Regions from separate parts of the Pseudooceanicola aestuarii genome, predicted to be linked through region 2. Evidence: riboswitches for the same ligand, from Rfam matches in the RefSeq annotation. Region 2 holds a riboswitch; the other holds the start of a gene.
The links. A riboswitch is a leader RNA that binds a small molecule or an ion and turns the genes downstream of it on or off. The one in region 2 is predicted to bind cobalamin.
Positions count from the first base shown of each region.

Region 1: another riboswitch for cobalamin. It lies ahead of G5A46_RS07485 (TonB-dependent receptor plug domain-containing protein); the one in region 2 lies ahead of G5A46_RS03395 (CbtB domain-containing protein).

Region 1 covers NZ_JAAFZC010000001.1:1,579,549-1,587,330, reverse strand. The annotation lists gene G5A46_RS07500 (ABC transporter ATP-binding protein) at 1-96, opposite strand, end outside; gene G5A46_RS07495 (FecCD family ABC transporter permease) at 93-1,076, opposite strand; gene G5A46_RS07490 (ABC transporter substrate-binding protein) at 1,073-1,948, opposite strand; gene G5A46_RS07485 (TonB-dependent receptor plug domain-containing protein) at 1,942-3,846, opposite strand; cobalamin riboswitch at 3,984-4,186, opposite strand; gene G5A46_RS07480 (HNH endonuclease) at 4,459-5,427, opposite strand; gene G5A46_RS07475 (hypothetical protein) at 5,519-6,106, shown strand; gene G5A46_RS07470 (helix-turn-helix domain-containing protein) at 6,227-6,781, shown strand; gene G5A46_RS07465 (TetR/AcrR family transcriptional regulator) at 6,836-7,537, opposite strand; gene G5A46_RS07460 (metallophosphoesterase family protein) at 7,527-7,782, opposite strand, start outside.
Region 2 covers NZ_JAAFZC010000001.1:731,520-739,301, forward strand. The annotation lists gene smc (chromosome segregation protein SMC) at 1-2,366, opposite strand, end outside; cobalamin riboswitch at 2,594-2,809, shown strand; gene G5A46_RS03395 (CbtB domain-containing protein) at 2,846-3,034, shown strand; gene G5A46_RS03400 (CbtA family protein) at 3,039-3,737, shown strand; gene G5A46_RS03405 (hypothetical protein) at 3,810-4,310, shown strand; gene cobW (cobalamin biosynthesis protein CobW) at 4,342-5,403, shown strand; gene G5A46_RS03415 (GNAT family N-acetyltransferase) at 5,525-5,983, shown strand; gene cobN (cobaltochelatase subunit CobN) at 5,985-7,782, shown strand, end outside.

The sequences.
Region 1 (7,782 bases), 850 kb from region 2:
GACCAGTTCTCCGCCTTGCACGGACAGGGAAATATCGCGCAGTACGGCCCGTCCCCGCCGGGTGACGGACAGACGATCGAGGCACAGCAAACTCATGCCTCCGCCCGCCCGGTGCTGCGCACGAGGTGCAGGAAGAACGGTGCCCCGACCAGCGCGGTCAGCACCCCCAGTTTCAGATCCTGGCCCGGCAGCACCACCCGCACCGCGATATCCGCCGTCAACAGCATCGCCGCCCCCCCCAGGGCCGAGGCCCCCAGCAACGCGCCGGGTCGGGCGCCGACCAGCGGGCGCAGCAGATGCGGCACCACCAATCCGACAAAGCCGATGGTCCCCGCCACCGCCGTGGCGGCACCAACCACGCAGGCCGTGCCGATGACCAATTGCCATCGAGTGCGCGCCAGGTCCATGCCCATGGCGGCGGCGGCGTCCTCCCCCAGGGTCAACGCCTCCAGCGCGCGGGCCAACGGCAGCAGCAGCGCCCAACCCAGGGCCATCAGCGGCAGCGCCAGCCAGACATGCAACATTGAGCGGTCGGCCAGCGATCCCATCATCCAGAACACGATCTCGTTCGCGGCATAGGGGTTGGACGACAGGTTCAGCACAAGCGAGGTCAGCGCCCCCGCCATGGCCGAAATCGCGATGCCTGCCAGGATCAGGGTCAGCGCCCCGCCGCGTGGCCCGGCCAGCGCCAGCAACAGCAGAACCGACACCAGCGCCCCCGCCAGCGCCGCCAGCGGCAGGGCCAGCGCAAAAACCGCGACCGCGCCGGTCTGGATCGCCAGTACCGCACCCAAAGCGGCAGAGGCCGACACGCCGATCAGCCCCGGCTCCGCCAGCGGGTTGCGCAGGTAGCCCTGCATCGCCGCCCCCGCCAACCCCAACGACGCACCAATCGCCAGCCCCAGGATCATCCGGGGCAGACGGATTTCGCGCATCACCAGGGTCATCGGCCCCTCCCCGCCCGCGATCAGCGCGCGCAAACTGTCGGCCCAGCCGATGCCCGCCGGGCCGATCAGCAACGAGGCAAGGCACAGCAGCGCCACCACCCCCAGCAAAATGCGGTTGACCGGCCTCATTCCGCCACCAACCCCTGCCGCAGCGCCCGCATCCGCGCCACGGCGTCCAGCACATGTGGCGTACCGCAGATCCAGTCCCGATCCGTCAGCACCGCCCCCGCCGCGCGACGCCGCAGGGCCTGCAACGCGGGGTGATGCAGGATTTCCTCGGCACGGGCGGCGCCGGGATGGGGCCGCCCGGTGATCACCATGTCGGGGGCGGCCATGGTCAGAACCTCCAGTGGCAAATGCCCGCCCGTGGGCAGGCCGACCTCGGCCGCGATATTCGTGAAGCCTGCGGCGGCAATGACCTGTCCGGCCAGCGTCCGGTCCCCCGAGGCATAGCCGTTCGCATGGTAGAGCGCGGCGCGCGGACGCTCACCGCCCCTGGCTCGCAGGGTGGCCAGCCGGCTCTCGAATTCGTGGATCATGGCGCGGGCCTGTTCCCTGCGGCCCAGCGCGGCGCCCATCTCTGCCAGGCGGTCGGGCACGTCGGCCAGGGAATAGGCCGGCGCAATCACCACCACCGGCACGCCCAGGCGGCGCAGCATCGCCACGCTCGCCCGGTTGGAAAAACTGCCGGCGATCACCAGGTCCGGCTCCATCAGCCAGATTTCCTCGGCCCGGCCATGGTTCACCGGATAGGCTCGCGCCTCCGCCGCCATGACCGAGGAACGCGGGTCGCGACTGAGCGCGCTGACCGACAGCAATTGTCCCGGCGCGGCCAGCAGCATCGCCAGCTGGTCGGTGCACAGGTTGATCGACACGACGCGGCCGGGCGCGGCAGGCCCCTGCCCGCCCGGCGTCATGGGGCGGTCCAGCGCCCGCCCCGGCCCTGCCGCTGCCGCCACCGTGATCAGCAGCGCCAGAAGACGGGCCGCGCGCCTCACCAATCCGCACCCAGCCCGACATAGGCGGTGCGCCCGCGCCCGGCATAGCCCCAGGCATCGGAATGGGCGGCGTCGAACAGGTTGTCGACCCGCGCGGTCAGGCGCAGGTTGTCCCCGATCCGGCGGCTGCCGGCCAGGTCCACGGTCCAGTAGGACGGCAATTCCTTGGTGGCGTAGCTGCCCCAGAATTGCGTATCGGCATTGCCTGCGACATGCAGCGCCTGCGCGTCCAGCGTGGTGCGGCCATCGGCACTGGTCCAGGTGGCGCCCAGCGACAGCTGGTGCCGGGGGCGCCGGATCTCGACGCTGCCGTCGGGATTGGTGGCGTCCAGCAGGGTATAGCCCAGGCGCAGCGCCAGTTGATCGGTCGCGTCATAGCGGCCGCTGACCTCCACCCCACGGCGCAGGCTGGTGCCGGATTGGTTGACATAGCTGTAGCTGCCGGGCCCGGTGGCAACCGCGGTGATCTCGTCCTCCAGCCGTTCCTGGAACAGGGTCACGTCCACCACCCCGCGCCCCAGGGGCAGCTCCACCCCCAGGTCGACGGATCGGTTGCGTTCCGGATCAAGATCGGGATTCCCGACATAGCCCCATGCATTGGCGAACAGCTCGAAATAGCTGGGATTGACGACGCCCGCCCCGGCAGAGGCATGCAGCCGCGCCCCGTTGTCCAGCGTGTAGGCCGCCGCCGCGTTCCAGGTCACGGCGTTGCCGAACACGCTGTTGTCATCGTAGCGCGCGCCGATCTGCACATCCAGCCCGCTGTCGAAGGTGCCACGATATTCCAGCGCGACAGAGCGCGTGTCGCGGTCATAGCCGGGATTGGCGGTGCTGCTGTCGTGTTCATCCTCCAGCAGCAGGGACAACACCTGCGCCCCGGTGGCGACCGGACCGTCCAACCCGTAGGACAGGCGCAGCCGGGTGGCGCGGCTGTCCTGATCGGTGGGCGCGCCGCTGTTGATCTCCTGCGTCAGGCGGGTGCGCTCCAGCCCCAGCCGGGCCGACAGCCGGCCATCGGGCGTGGTGTAATCGGCGTAGATCTGGCCGCCTTCCTCCTCCCGCACGGTCTGGGCGGCGGGGTCGTCCAGCACGTAATCCCCCGGCCCCGTGGCCACAAGGGCGGTGGCGTCGGTGTCGCCGTCCTCCTCCGAGCGGCGGTAGGTGAAGCCCAGGGTCAGCCCCTCGGCCACCGCGTGATCGCCCGACAGGGTCAGCGTCCGGCGGAAGATGCCGTCCCGTTCCCCGCCGGACCCGGAATAATCCCAGCCCCTGTCCTGCATCCGGGCAAAGCCCAGCGCCACGCCACCCTGCGCCCCGCGATATGCCAGGTAGCCCGAGGCCGACCAGCCGGCGCCGCCCTCCACCTTGCCGCCGTAGGAGAATCCCGACCCCTCGGATTTGCGGGTGATGATGTTGATTACCCCCGCCGAGGCGTCCGAGCCGTAGGCTACCGATTGCGGGCCGCGCAGAACCTCGATCCGGGCGATATTCGCCGTCTCCAACCCACTGAGGACATAGGCCGCATCCCCGCCCGCCGCGCGCACGCCGTCGATCAGGATCAGGGTGTGATTGGCCTCTCCGCCGCGGATGCGGACCTGGGTGAAACTGTGGCCATTGGCGTTCACGCTGACCCCGGGCACCGCGCGCAGGGCGTCCTGCACGGTGGTCAGCCCGCGATCGGCGATGTCCTGCGCCGTCAGCACCGTGGCCGCGCGACCGTAGCGGGCCGCCGCGATCGGGGTGAGGCCGGCAGAGACGATGATGTCCTCCAGGGCGAAATCCGTGGTGCTGTCCTGCGCCATCACCGGCGCGGCGGTGGCGGCGGCAAGTGCGATGGCTGAGACGGTGATGAAGGTGGTGACAGAGACGGCGGAACGGGCCGTCGGATTGGTGAGGCTCATGATCTATCCCTTCCCTGCGCCGGATCCGACGCATGGCGATTGCGAACGACCCACGGGGGGAGGGGCTCCCGCCGACGGTCAGGCGACTGCCACCACGACGGAAAAGGTCCGTTGCCTCGCGCGCGCCCCGCGTGCGGACTGGGTGATCGGCTTCGGCAGGTCTCCTGACTTGCGGGTCGATGCTGTGCCGGGTCTTCCCATCCCCGAGGGGACAGTGACATGGTCCGGCGTCGCTCTCCGCTTACAGTTGCGGGGGCAGTCGCGGAATTGGGTCAGACCCGCACCGCGTTCCCTATTCACCGGACGCGCGAACGCCCGGACCGAAGCATCCCGAGTGCTAGACCATGCCACCCCGTCGGGCAAGGGGCGATCAGCCCCCCCGGGATCGGCGTTTGATCGGCGCTTGATCAGCACCCGCTTGCCCCCCGGTTGACGCCCGGTCGCCACCCGGCCGGGGACGATCCGGCCACGGCTACGGTTACGGCGGCGCGGGGTCGCGGTGGGGCACCATGGGGCGGCGGCGGGCAGGCAGGCCGGGCAGACGCCCCCGTTCCTACGCCGGAGATCTTGACGAATGATTACCGCCAAAGCGGTTTTCCGCTGCGCTGCCGGTCAATGCCACGGAGCCGGACCGGCGCCTTGCACCTGGCCAAAGATGTTCTCCCGGTGCCACCGCAGGTTTTCGGGATGGGGCGCATTGCGCGGGTCTTCGGGTTGCAACAGCTTGCCGCTCGGGGCCAGCAGGCGGTCGATCACCTCTCCCGGTACCTTGTTGCGCGACACCAGCACTGTCTCGCAATCCTCCGCGACCGAGATCAGGCCCCGATCGAACATCCAGTGCAACGTCCCGGACAAGGCCAACCCGTTGCGCACGGAATCGTTGCCCCTGCGATCGACGGGACGGATATGCGCGGCCTGTACCTCCGGCCGCCCGCCACCGTTTCGCAAGCGCAACCCGGACAGGGCACAGCGGTAGCCATAGGCCTCCCGGACCTTGCGGCGGAACGCGACATCCCGGTAGGCGCGGCGGGTCAGCCGTTCCAGCACCGGGCGTTCGAACGGTTCCGCCCCCTCCGCCATTGCGGCGGACCGCGGATCATAGCGTCGGGCTTCGAGGGCCTCCAAATCCCGGGGAAGGCCCAGATCCAGAATCCGGGCGAACTCCGCCTCCGGCAGCACCCGCACCGCGCGCTGGACCAAACCGCCCTGTGCGGGGGTGCCGTCCGATCGGGTCAGCGCGGCTTCCAGCGGACGGCCCTCCACCAGCCGGGGCACCTCCTGGACGAAAGGCAGGAAACTGCCCGCTTCCATGAGGGCGAGGAACCGCCCCTCCACCCCGGGTTTGGGGATGATCCGTGATATCCTGGCGACCGCGAAATAGCCGTGCGGCCCGGCCTTGACCGGCTCGTAATAGATGATCCAGTCGCCGACTGCCGCGCGCATGTCCTTCAGGTAGGCGCGGGGGAAGTCGTAGACGACATCAGGCTCGTCCTCGTAGATCGAGTCGGCCTTGTGCAGAAGAACCAGTTTCACCATGCCGCCCAGGAAAGCGCCATCCCACCGGAAAGCAACAATTTTCACGATTTTCCCGACCCGAACGCCGCACCGGGCCGGGTGCGCCGGCGCGCAGAGGTGATTTGATCCCGCTCCGAAAGCGGGTAAATTCGGGATCATGATGCCTGACCTTCAGTCCCGGTTCCCGCCGCGCCCGACCCGTGTGCACGAGATGTGCGGCACCGGGGCGGCGTGCTTTGCGGCGATCTGTGCGGCCCGGCTGCCGGTGGCGGGAACGCCGTTATTCTGGGTGCGCGAGTCCTGGCGGAACGAGACCCTCAACCCCTTGGGATTGGGGGATTTCATCGACCCGTCGCAGCTGCTTCTGGCGCAGGCGGGCAACCAGGCGGAGGCCCTTGCCGTGGCCGAGGAGGCGCTGCGCGACGGGGCTTTGCCGCTGGTTGTCATCGAGTTGAGTCAACCGCTGAACCTGACCGCCGGGCGCCGGTTGCAACTGGCCGCCCAGGCCGGGAAGGCGACCGGGCTGTGCCTGATTCCCGAAGGCGCCGGCAGCAATGCCGCCGAAACCCGCTGGCGTTGCACCCCCGCCTTCGACCCGGAGACGGAGACCAGGGCAGACGACGGGAGGTCGACCTTGCATCGGTGGGATCTGATCAAGAACAAATCGGGAACAATCGGCGCCTGGCACGTCCGTTGGGACAGCGCCGCGCGGCGCCTGCACGACATTATCCCGGTTGCCCCCTGATCGGCTCGATAGGCACGCCCGACGCGCTCTGGTCATGGCGCGGCAGCCGGGCGCCGTTTGCCAGCCGCCCCCGGCGCGCTAGCTTCAATGGCCATACCAATGCTCGGATGGCCCGACCCGATGAACACGCAGATTGGACCGGATATTCGCGCCTTGCGCAAAGCGCGCAAACTGACCCTCGTCCTGGCCTCCGGGAAATTGGGGCGTTCTCCGGCATGGCTCAGCCTGATCGAACGCGGCGTGACCACCCCCTCGATCGACGACCTGGCCCGGATCGCGGACCTCTACGGGATCAAGCTGTCGTATTTCTTCCGCTCCGCCACCCGGTCCCCGGCAGAGCAGGGGCAGGTCCTGCGCGCGGCCGACCGGATACCCATCGGATCGGCGGAAACCGGGCTGGTGGAGGAATTGCTGTCGCCGCGCCTTGATGGCCGGTTCGAGATCATCAAATCCACCTTTGCCCCCGGGGCCGAAAGCGCGGGCCAAAAGGGCGGCGGCGAACGCGAAGATGGGGGGCTGATCCTTTCGGGGCGGTTGCAGCTGACCCTGGAGGAGACGCATTTTGACCTGTCGGCCGGGGACAGCTTCCAATTCCAGGGCGCGCGCTACGCCTGGCGCAACCCGGGGCCGGAACCGGCGGTGGTGATCTGGGTCATCGCCCCCGTGGTCTATTGACCCGCCGTCCGGGCCCCGACGGGCCGTCAGGCGCGGACCGGTACGCCCCCGGCCTCAGGCGGCGTCGGGGAACCGGGTGGGATCGGCGGCAATGGCGGACCAGCACATGCGCAGGATGTCGTCCTTTTTCTCCGCCGTCAGCGGGCGGGACGAGGCCCGGTGCCATTTCAGCGCGTTCCGAATGCCGCCCCCGGCGAACCCTGCCATGGAGCGCGGGTCCAGCGGCTTGAGGATGCCCTGGGCCTGGGCCTCCGTGAACAGGGCATTGTTGTAGGTGCGCAGCGGGCGAAAGACCTCGGCGATTTCGGGGGTGGCGATCAGAGGCACGTTGGACAGGTATTCGAACAACACCGCCCGATCCGCATCGGCCCAGAAGAAATCGACGTAATTGCGCAAGTAGCGCAGCACCCGCGCGCCCGCATCGCCGGCGTTGCCCGAATCAGGCGCGGCGGGAATGTCGGGCCTGTCGGTGGGCGCTGCGGTCAGGGCGCAGATGATCTGGTCGGCGAGCTGCTGGTAGACGCCCAGGATCAGATCCTGTTTCGACGGGAAGTAATTGTAGATCGACCCGACAGCCACGCCCGAGTCCCGCGCAATGCGCGAGACCGGGAATTCCAGCCCGTTGGTCACGATCAACCCGGCGGCGGCGGACAGGATGCGCGCCCTCTTGTCCCGCGCGGCGGGGGCCGCCGGAGGCGCATCGGCCCTGTCGATCACCAGCCCCGCGCCCCGCGCCTCCGCCGGTTCAGACCGCATAGACCGACCTCAGCACCGCGACGTCGGGATGGGTCATGGCGGCGGGAAACTGCATCTGCACGTCGACGCCCATCGGGGAAAACCGGTATTCGGTCAACCCGCAGCGCTTGTCCCCCACGCGGGGTTGCATCTCGTCGGGCATGGTAAAGGCCGTGGCGGGGCACCAGATGTGGCGCGTGTCGCCGACGCGGTGATCGCGGGCCTGATGGACATGACCACAGGCGAACAGGCGCACATCCGCCCCG
Region 2 (7,782 bases):
ACGATCTCCCGGCTGCGGCGGCTGCGGGCCTCGCCTTCGCGGCGCAGCTCGTCATGGGCGGTGCGCAGGGCCATCATGTGGCCGCGCGCGGCATCCACCGCCGTCTTGACCGCGTCCAGCGCGGCGCGCGCGGCGTCCAGGTCAGGCAGAACCTGCATAGCAGCCTCGGCCTCGGCCAGCTGTTCGGCGGCGGCTTCTGCATCCGCTTCGTGACGCGACACCGCCAGGCCAAGGCTTTCCAGCCGGCTTTCGGCCAGGGTGCGATCCGCCTCTGCGCGCGAGAGTTTGCGCGCCGCATCGGCCAGCTGTCGATCGGCATCGGCGCGGGCCCGGCGGGCGGCCTTGTCGGCCTCCGTCAGGCGGGAGAGGTCGGCGGCCAGCGTCTCGTGCGCGGTACGGGCGGCGGCGGCGCGGGTCTCGGCCTCGGCGGCCTCCTGGCGCAGGGTGGTCAGGCGGTTGATCTGCTCCAGCCGCAGGGCGGCGGCCGATGGCGCGTCCTCTGCCCAGGCGCGAAACCCGTCCCAGCGCCACAGATCCCCCTCCTGGCTGACCAGGCGCTGACCGGGGCGCAGCGCGGATTGCAGCGCCGGGCCGTCCTCAGCCGCGACCACCCCGATCTGGGCAATGCGGCGAGCGAGGACCGGCGGCACGGTGACGAAATCGGCCAGGGGGGTCATGCCCTGCGGCAGCTTCGGCGCCGCGTCGTAATCCGCCAGCGCCACCCAGCCGGAGGGGCCATCCGCCGCAACCAGCGGCACGCGGAGATCGTCGGCCAGCGCGGCGCCCAGCGCCTTTTCATAGCCCGGCGCCACCTTCACGGCGTCCATCACCTGCCCGCCCTCGGCGGTATCGCGGCGCACCAGCCGGTCCAGCGCCGCGACCTCGGCCTGAAGTGCGCTGACCTCCCCTTCGGCGCCCGAACGGGCTGCGCGGGCCTCGGCCTCCTGGGTCTGGCATTCGGCGCGCGCCGTGTCGGCCTGCGCCAGGCCGGTCTCAGCAGCTTCGGCCGCGGTACGGGCCGCGCCTTCCTGTGCTTGCAACGTCTCGAAAGTCTCGGCCGCGCGGGTCACGACATCGCGGCTGTCGGCCATGGCGCGGCGGGCTTTCTCCGCCTCTGCCTCGCTGCGGGCAAGGGTGCGGCGACTGTCGTCCAGCCAGCGCCGGGCGGATTGGTGACGGGCCGACAGGCGAGCGGAATCTTCGGTCTTTTCGGTCAGCTCCCCCTCGCGATCCGACAGCGCGTCCGAGGCGGCTTTTGCCTCCTCCGCAGCCTGCGCCAGCCGGGCATCGTGCCCCTCGCCAGCCCGGGCGAGGGCGGCGGCTTCCTCGTCCAGCCGGGCGATGGTCTCTTCGGCATCGCGGTTCAGACCCGTTTCCCTGTCGCCGTCACGGGACAATTGGGCGATCCGCGCGGTCAGGTTGGCAATCGCGGTCTCCGCACGGGATTGTTCTTCGGTCAGGGAATCGCGCTCCACCTGCAACCGTTGCAGCAGGGCCCCGGCGATGGCGTCCTCTTCGCGCAGGGGGGGCAGCGCGGCCTCGCAGACCTCGCGGGCAGCCTCTGCCTCCCGCGCCAGGCGTTCGCCCTGCGCGGCGACGGTCATCCGGTCGCGCAGGATCGCCTGGGCCTCGTTGCGGGCTTCCTCCGCTTCCTTCCAGCGCCGGTAGAGCAGCATCCCCTCCACCTGGCGCAGTTCCTCGCCGATGGTGCGGTAGCGTTTCGCCTGCCGGGCCTGCCGTTCCAGCTGGGCGATCTGCTGAGCCAGCTGTTCGACCACGTCATCGACGCGGGCCAGGTTCTGCTCGGCCCCTTTCAGCTTCAGCTCCGCCTCGTGGCGCCGGGCATACAGGCCCGAGATCCCGGCAGCTTCCTCCAGGATGCGGCGGCGGTTCTTCGGCTTGGCGTTGATCAGTTCCGAGATCTGCCCCTGCCGCACCAGCGAGGGCGAATGCGCCCCGGTGGACGCATCGGCAAACAGCATCTGCACATCGCGCGCCCGCACGTCCCGGGCATTGGCCTTGTAGGCACTGCCGACGTCGCGGGTGATGCGGCGCACGATGTCCAGCTGGTCACCGTCGTTGAACCCGGCGGGCGCCAGCCGCTCGGAATTGTCGATCTGAAGCGCGACTTCGGCGAAGTTCCGGGCCGGGCGGGTGGCGGCACCTGCAAAGATCACGTCCTCCATGCCGCCGCCACGCATCGCGGTGGGGCGGTTCTCGCCCATGACCCAGCGCAGCGCCTCCAGCAGGTTGGATTTGCCACAGCCGTTCGGCCCGACCACGCCGGTCAACCCCGTCCCGATGATCAGGTCGGTAGGATCCACGAAGGATTTGAACCCCGTCAATCTGAGTCTGGAAAAGCGCAATGTCGTAGCCCCGTGTCTGTGATCGCCGATTCCGGTCGTTCCCCGAAAGTCCCCGCCCAACGCCCGCGTGTCAACGCGCGGCGCCCAGCATCTGCGGCGTGCCAGGGCCTTATCCACAAGATATTGCGCATTTCGACTGCGGTTTCCCGCCGATCCCGCAGCGTCATCGCTGCTGCCGCGCTGCCGCTGGCCCGGCGATTCACCTTGACGCGGCGTGCAGCTTCGCGCCAGAAACGAAGCTGTACGGTTCCCCCATGGGCGCAAAGCGTCCGGGGATGAAACGGGAATGCGGAACGGGCGACCCATCTCGGGGCCCCAAGCCGCAGCCGCCCCCGCGACTGTGAAGCGGTAGCGGGCCTGAACGCGCCACTGGAGCCATCCGGGAAGGCCAGGCCACGCAAAGACCCGCCAGCCAGGAGACCGGCCGTGCATCGGAAACCTGCAACGCTGTCGGGTGTGACAGCAAAAGGAGAACTGACATGACGACCCAAGTCCAGGCCCAGGGCGCCCAGCGCACCAACGCCACATCGACCTCCACCTTGGTGGGGGCCATCACCGCCATGCTGATCGGCGCCGCCATCATCGTCCTTGCGGGCCATGTGCAGGCCGCAACGCTGCATGACGCGGCGCATGACGTGCGTCACGCCACCGGCTTCCCCTGCCACTGATCCGATGATCGGTCGCATTCTGACCAGCGCGTTGTTCGCTGGATTTGCAGCGGGGCTGATTGCCGCCGCGCTGCAATTGGCATTCGTGCAGCCCGTGCTGCTGCACGCGGAACTCTACGAAGGTGGAGAGTTGGTGCATTTCGGCGCCGATCCCGTCTCGGCCCATCCCGATATCGGCGGCTTTGACGCCATGCGCGACGGGCTGAGCGTGCTGTTCACCACCCTGGTCTACACCGGCTATGCCCTGATCCTGGTGGCGCTGATGGCGCTGGCGGCAGAGCGTGGCGCACGGGTGGATGCGCGGACCGGGGTGCTGTGGGGCATCGCGGGCTTTGTCGCGGTGCATTTCTGGCCCGCAGTCAGCCTGCCCCCGGAACTGCCCGGCGTCGCCGCCGCCGACGTGACCCTGCGCCAGATGTGGTGGCTGGGCACCGTTGCGGCCGCGGGGGTGGCGATGTGGCTTCTGGCCTTCGGCCGCGGCTGGGCCGCCTGGGGCGCCGCGATCGTGCTGCTGGCCGCGCCACATGTGATCGGCGCGCCGCATCCGGATGTCTTCACCGGGCCCGTGCCGCCCGAACTCGGGGGCCTCTTTGCCGGGCGCGCGCTTGGCGTCGGGCTGGCCGCCTGGGTGCTGACCGGGTGTTTCGCCGGCTATTTCTGGCAACGCGAAGGGCAGGTCCAGCCTGCCCCCCGCGCCGCCTGATCCGCCATTCCGACCGGGGCGTGCACGCGTCCCGGCCGCGACAGGAGGCCCGGCAGGTCCGGGCATGATCCCATGAAGAATTCCCTGTTCCTGTTCATCATCGGCCTGTTCTTCGGCGGCGGTATCGGATTTCTGACCGCCTCGGCCACCGGGGCGCAGCTGGAACCCGCCCATGACCATTCCGCCCATGGCGCGCCCCATGACGACAGCGGCGCGCTGCATGGTACCATGGCGGGCCATGACCACGACAGCCTGCTGGAGAACGGCGCGCCCGTCTCGGTCACCTTCGCTGCCACGGCGGAGGGTGCGGGCGGCGTGAACCTGCAGATCCGGCCCGAAGGCTTCACCTTTGCCCCCGAGGCGGTGAACGCCGCCCATGTCACCGGCCAGGGTCATGCCCATGTCTATGTGGACGGGGTAAAGATCGTGCGCGCCTACGGCCCCTGGGTTCACCTGCCCGGCCTCGCCCCCGGAGAGGCCGAAATCCGCGTCACCCTGAATGCCAATTCTCACCAGCAGCTGGCCACCGAAGGACAGCCGGTGGAGGCCCGGCAGATCGTCACTATCGACTGACGCCGCCGCGCCCAACCAGATCGGAGCCCCCATGCCCGCCAAAATCCCCACAACCGTCATCACCGGCTTTCTCGGCGCCGGGAAAACCACCCTTGTCCGCCACATGCTGCAACAGGCCAACGGCCGCCGCATCGCGCTGATCATCAACGAATTCGGCGACCTGGGCGTGGATGGCGATATCCTGAAGGGCTGCGGCGACGAGACCTGCCGCGACGAGGACATCATGGAGCTGTCAAACGGCTGCATCTGCTGCACCGTGGCGGAGGATTTCATCCCCACGATGGAGGCCCTGCTGGCCCGGCCCGACCGGCCCGATCACATCGTCATCGAAACCTCCGGCCTGGCCCTGCCGCAGCCGCTGATCCGGGCGTTCAACTGGCCCGCGATTTCTACCCGCGTGACGGTGGACGGCGTGGTCACCGTGGTGGATGGCAAGGCCGTGACCGAAGGCCGGTTCGCCCATGACGAGGGCGCGGTAGACGCCGCCCGCGCCGCCGACGACAGCATCGACCACGAAACGCCCCTGTCCGAATTGTTCGAGGATCAGCTGGCCTGCGCCGACATGATCGTGGTGAACAAATCCGACCTGATGACAGGGGCGGAGTTGGAGACCACGATGACCCGCCTGCGCGCCGGTGCGCGGGACAGCGTGCAGATCCTGTCCTCTGCCATGGGTGTCCTGCCGGTGGACGTTCTGCTGGGCATGAACACCGAGGCGGAAACCGACATGGCAGCCCGGCACGAATTGCATCACCACCACCATGACGACCACGACGGGGGCGGTGACCATCATCACCACGATCACGACCATGACGCCTTTGAGAGCTTTGTGGTCACACGCGGCGAAATCGACGATCCGCAGGCCTTTGCCGATCAGGTGGCCGGTGTGATCCGCGATCACGATATCCTGCGGCTGAAGGGGTTTGCCGCCGTGGCGGGCAAACCCATGCGCCTGACCCTTCAGGCGGTGGGGCCACGGGTGCAGACTTACTTCGACCAGCCCTTCGGCAGCGCGCCGCGCGACACGCGGCTGGTGGTGATCGGCCAGTCCGGGCTGGACCGTGCCGCCATCGAAACGGCGCTGACCGCCTGATCTCTCGGCCATACAGGCGGCGAGCGGGGCCGCGACGGGCTGGCATTCGGGTCGGTGGGTGCCGGTCAGCCGGGCATAGGGGAAAACCCGGGCAGATTTGAAGAAAGATGAGGGAGCGCGCATGATCCTTGTGGAACCGAATGACCCGTTGTCGGCAGAGGCCTCGGCCCTGCTGGACGCCTCGCAGGCGCTGATGCGCCGCCTGTACACGCCGGAGCAGAACAATTTCCTGTCCCATGCGGAGCTGGCCAAGCCCGACATCCGGTTCTTCACCGCCCGGATCGGGACGGAGACGCTGGGCTGCGCCGCGCTGAAGGTCTTTGCCGAATATGGCGAGGTCAAGAGTTTCTTCGTCACGGACGCGGCGCGGGGCCGGGGGATCGGCGCGGCCCTGATGCGCCAGATCGAGGACCAGGCCCGGGCAGAGGGTCTGTCCCTGCTGAAGCTGGAAACCGGCGATGCGCTGGCTGCGGCGGTGCGGCTTTATTCCCGCCACGGCTATACCCGCTGCGGGCCTTACGGGGATTACGAGGAGAACGGATCCTCCGTCTTCATGGAAAAAACGCTGGAGTCCGCCTGACATGCATCTGCTGGCCGCCACCCCCGGACGGATCGACGACGGCACAGAGGCCGTGGATCTGACCCAGACCCCCGCCGACCTGGTGGTGATCTCGGCCGCCGATACCGAACTGGCCGCCCTGTCCGCCGCGCGGGCGGAGATGGATGCGCCGCCGGGGCTGCGGCTGGCGCAGCTGACGAACCTGACACATCCGATGTCCGTGGACCTGCACCTGGACCAATGCGCCACCCGGTCGCGGCTGGTGGTGGCGCGGGTGCTGGGGGGCATGGGCTATTGGCGCTACGGGATGGAACAATATGCCGCCCGCCTCCATGCCGCCGGCGTGCCCTTTGCCGCGCTGCCCGGCGATGACAAGCCCGACCCGGAACTGCGGGCGCTGTCGACCGTGGGGGATGCGGATTACCATGCGCTCTGGTCCTTTCTGACGGAGGGCGGGCCGGCAAATGCCACCGGGTTCCTGACCCATGCCCGCGCCATGCTGGACGGCGGCGCGCGGCCCGCGCCGGCGCGCCCGCTGCTGCGCGCGGGGCTCTATTGGCCGGGGCTGGACCAGCCCGACCTGGCGCAGCTGCGCGCCACCTGGACGCCGGGCGCGCCCTGCGTGCCGCTGGTCTTCTACCGGGCGCTGGTGCAGGGGGCGGGGCTGAACCCGATCAACCGGCTGGTCAAGGCGCTGCTGCGCGCCGGGCTGAACCCCCTGCCCGTCTTCGTCGCCTCGCTGAAGGATCCGGTCTCCGCCGCCACTCTGGAGGCGCTGTTCCACGAGGTCGCCCCGCAGGTCATCCTGAACTGCACCGCCTTTGCCACCGGATCGCCCGACGGGGCCGATAATGGCGCCAACCCGCTGGCCGCCCCCGCCGCCAATGCCGCGCCGGTGTATCAGGTGGTGCTGGCCGCCTCCTCCGAGGAGGTCTGGGAGGAGGGGCTTTCAGGGCTGTCCGCCCGCGACATCGCCATGAATGTCGCCCTGCCGGAAGTCGATGGCCGCATCCTGTCCCGTGCCGTCAGCTTCAAGGATCAGGCCTATTTCGACGACGCCACCGAATGCCCCATCGCCACCTATCGCGCGCGGGGCGACAGGATCGATTTCGTCGCCCGGCTGGCGGCCAACCACGCCGCGCTGCGCGCCACCCCCGCGCCGCAGCGCAAGGTGGCCTTGATCCTGGCGAATTACCCGAACAAGGACGGACGGCTGGCCAACGGCGTCGGCCTCGACACGCCGGCGGCGACGGTGCATGCGCTCTCCCTGCTGGCGGCGGAGGGCTACGCCATCACCGACGCCCCCGTCGATGCCGATGCGTTGATGCGCGCGGTGCTGGCCGGACCGACCAACTGGCTGACCGACCGGGCGCAGCGGGACGGCGGGGTCTTCCTGCCGCTGTCCGACTATCGCGCGGCCTTCGACGCCCTGCCCTGGGACGTGAAGCAACGGATCACCGACCGCTGGGGCGCGCCCGAGGACGATCCCTTTTTCGTGTCGGGTTCGGACACGTCGGAGGCCCCCGCCGTCGGCGGGTTCAAACTGTCGATCCTGACCCATGGCAATGTCGTCATCGGCGTGCAGCCCGCACGGGGCTACAACATCGACCCGACCGACAGCTACCATTCCCCCGATCTGGTGCCGCCGCATGGCTACCTGGCCTTCTACATCTGGCTGCGGCAGGTCTTCGGCGCGCAGGCGCTGGTGCATATGGGCAAGCATGGCAATCTGGAATGGCTCCCGGGCAAGGCCATCGCCCTGTCGGACACCTGCCTCCCCGAGGCGGTGATGGGCCCGCTGCCCCATGTCTATCCCTTCA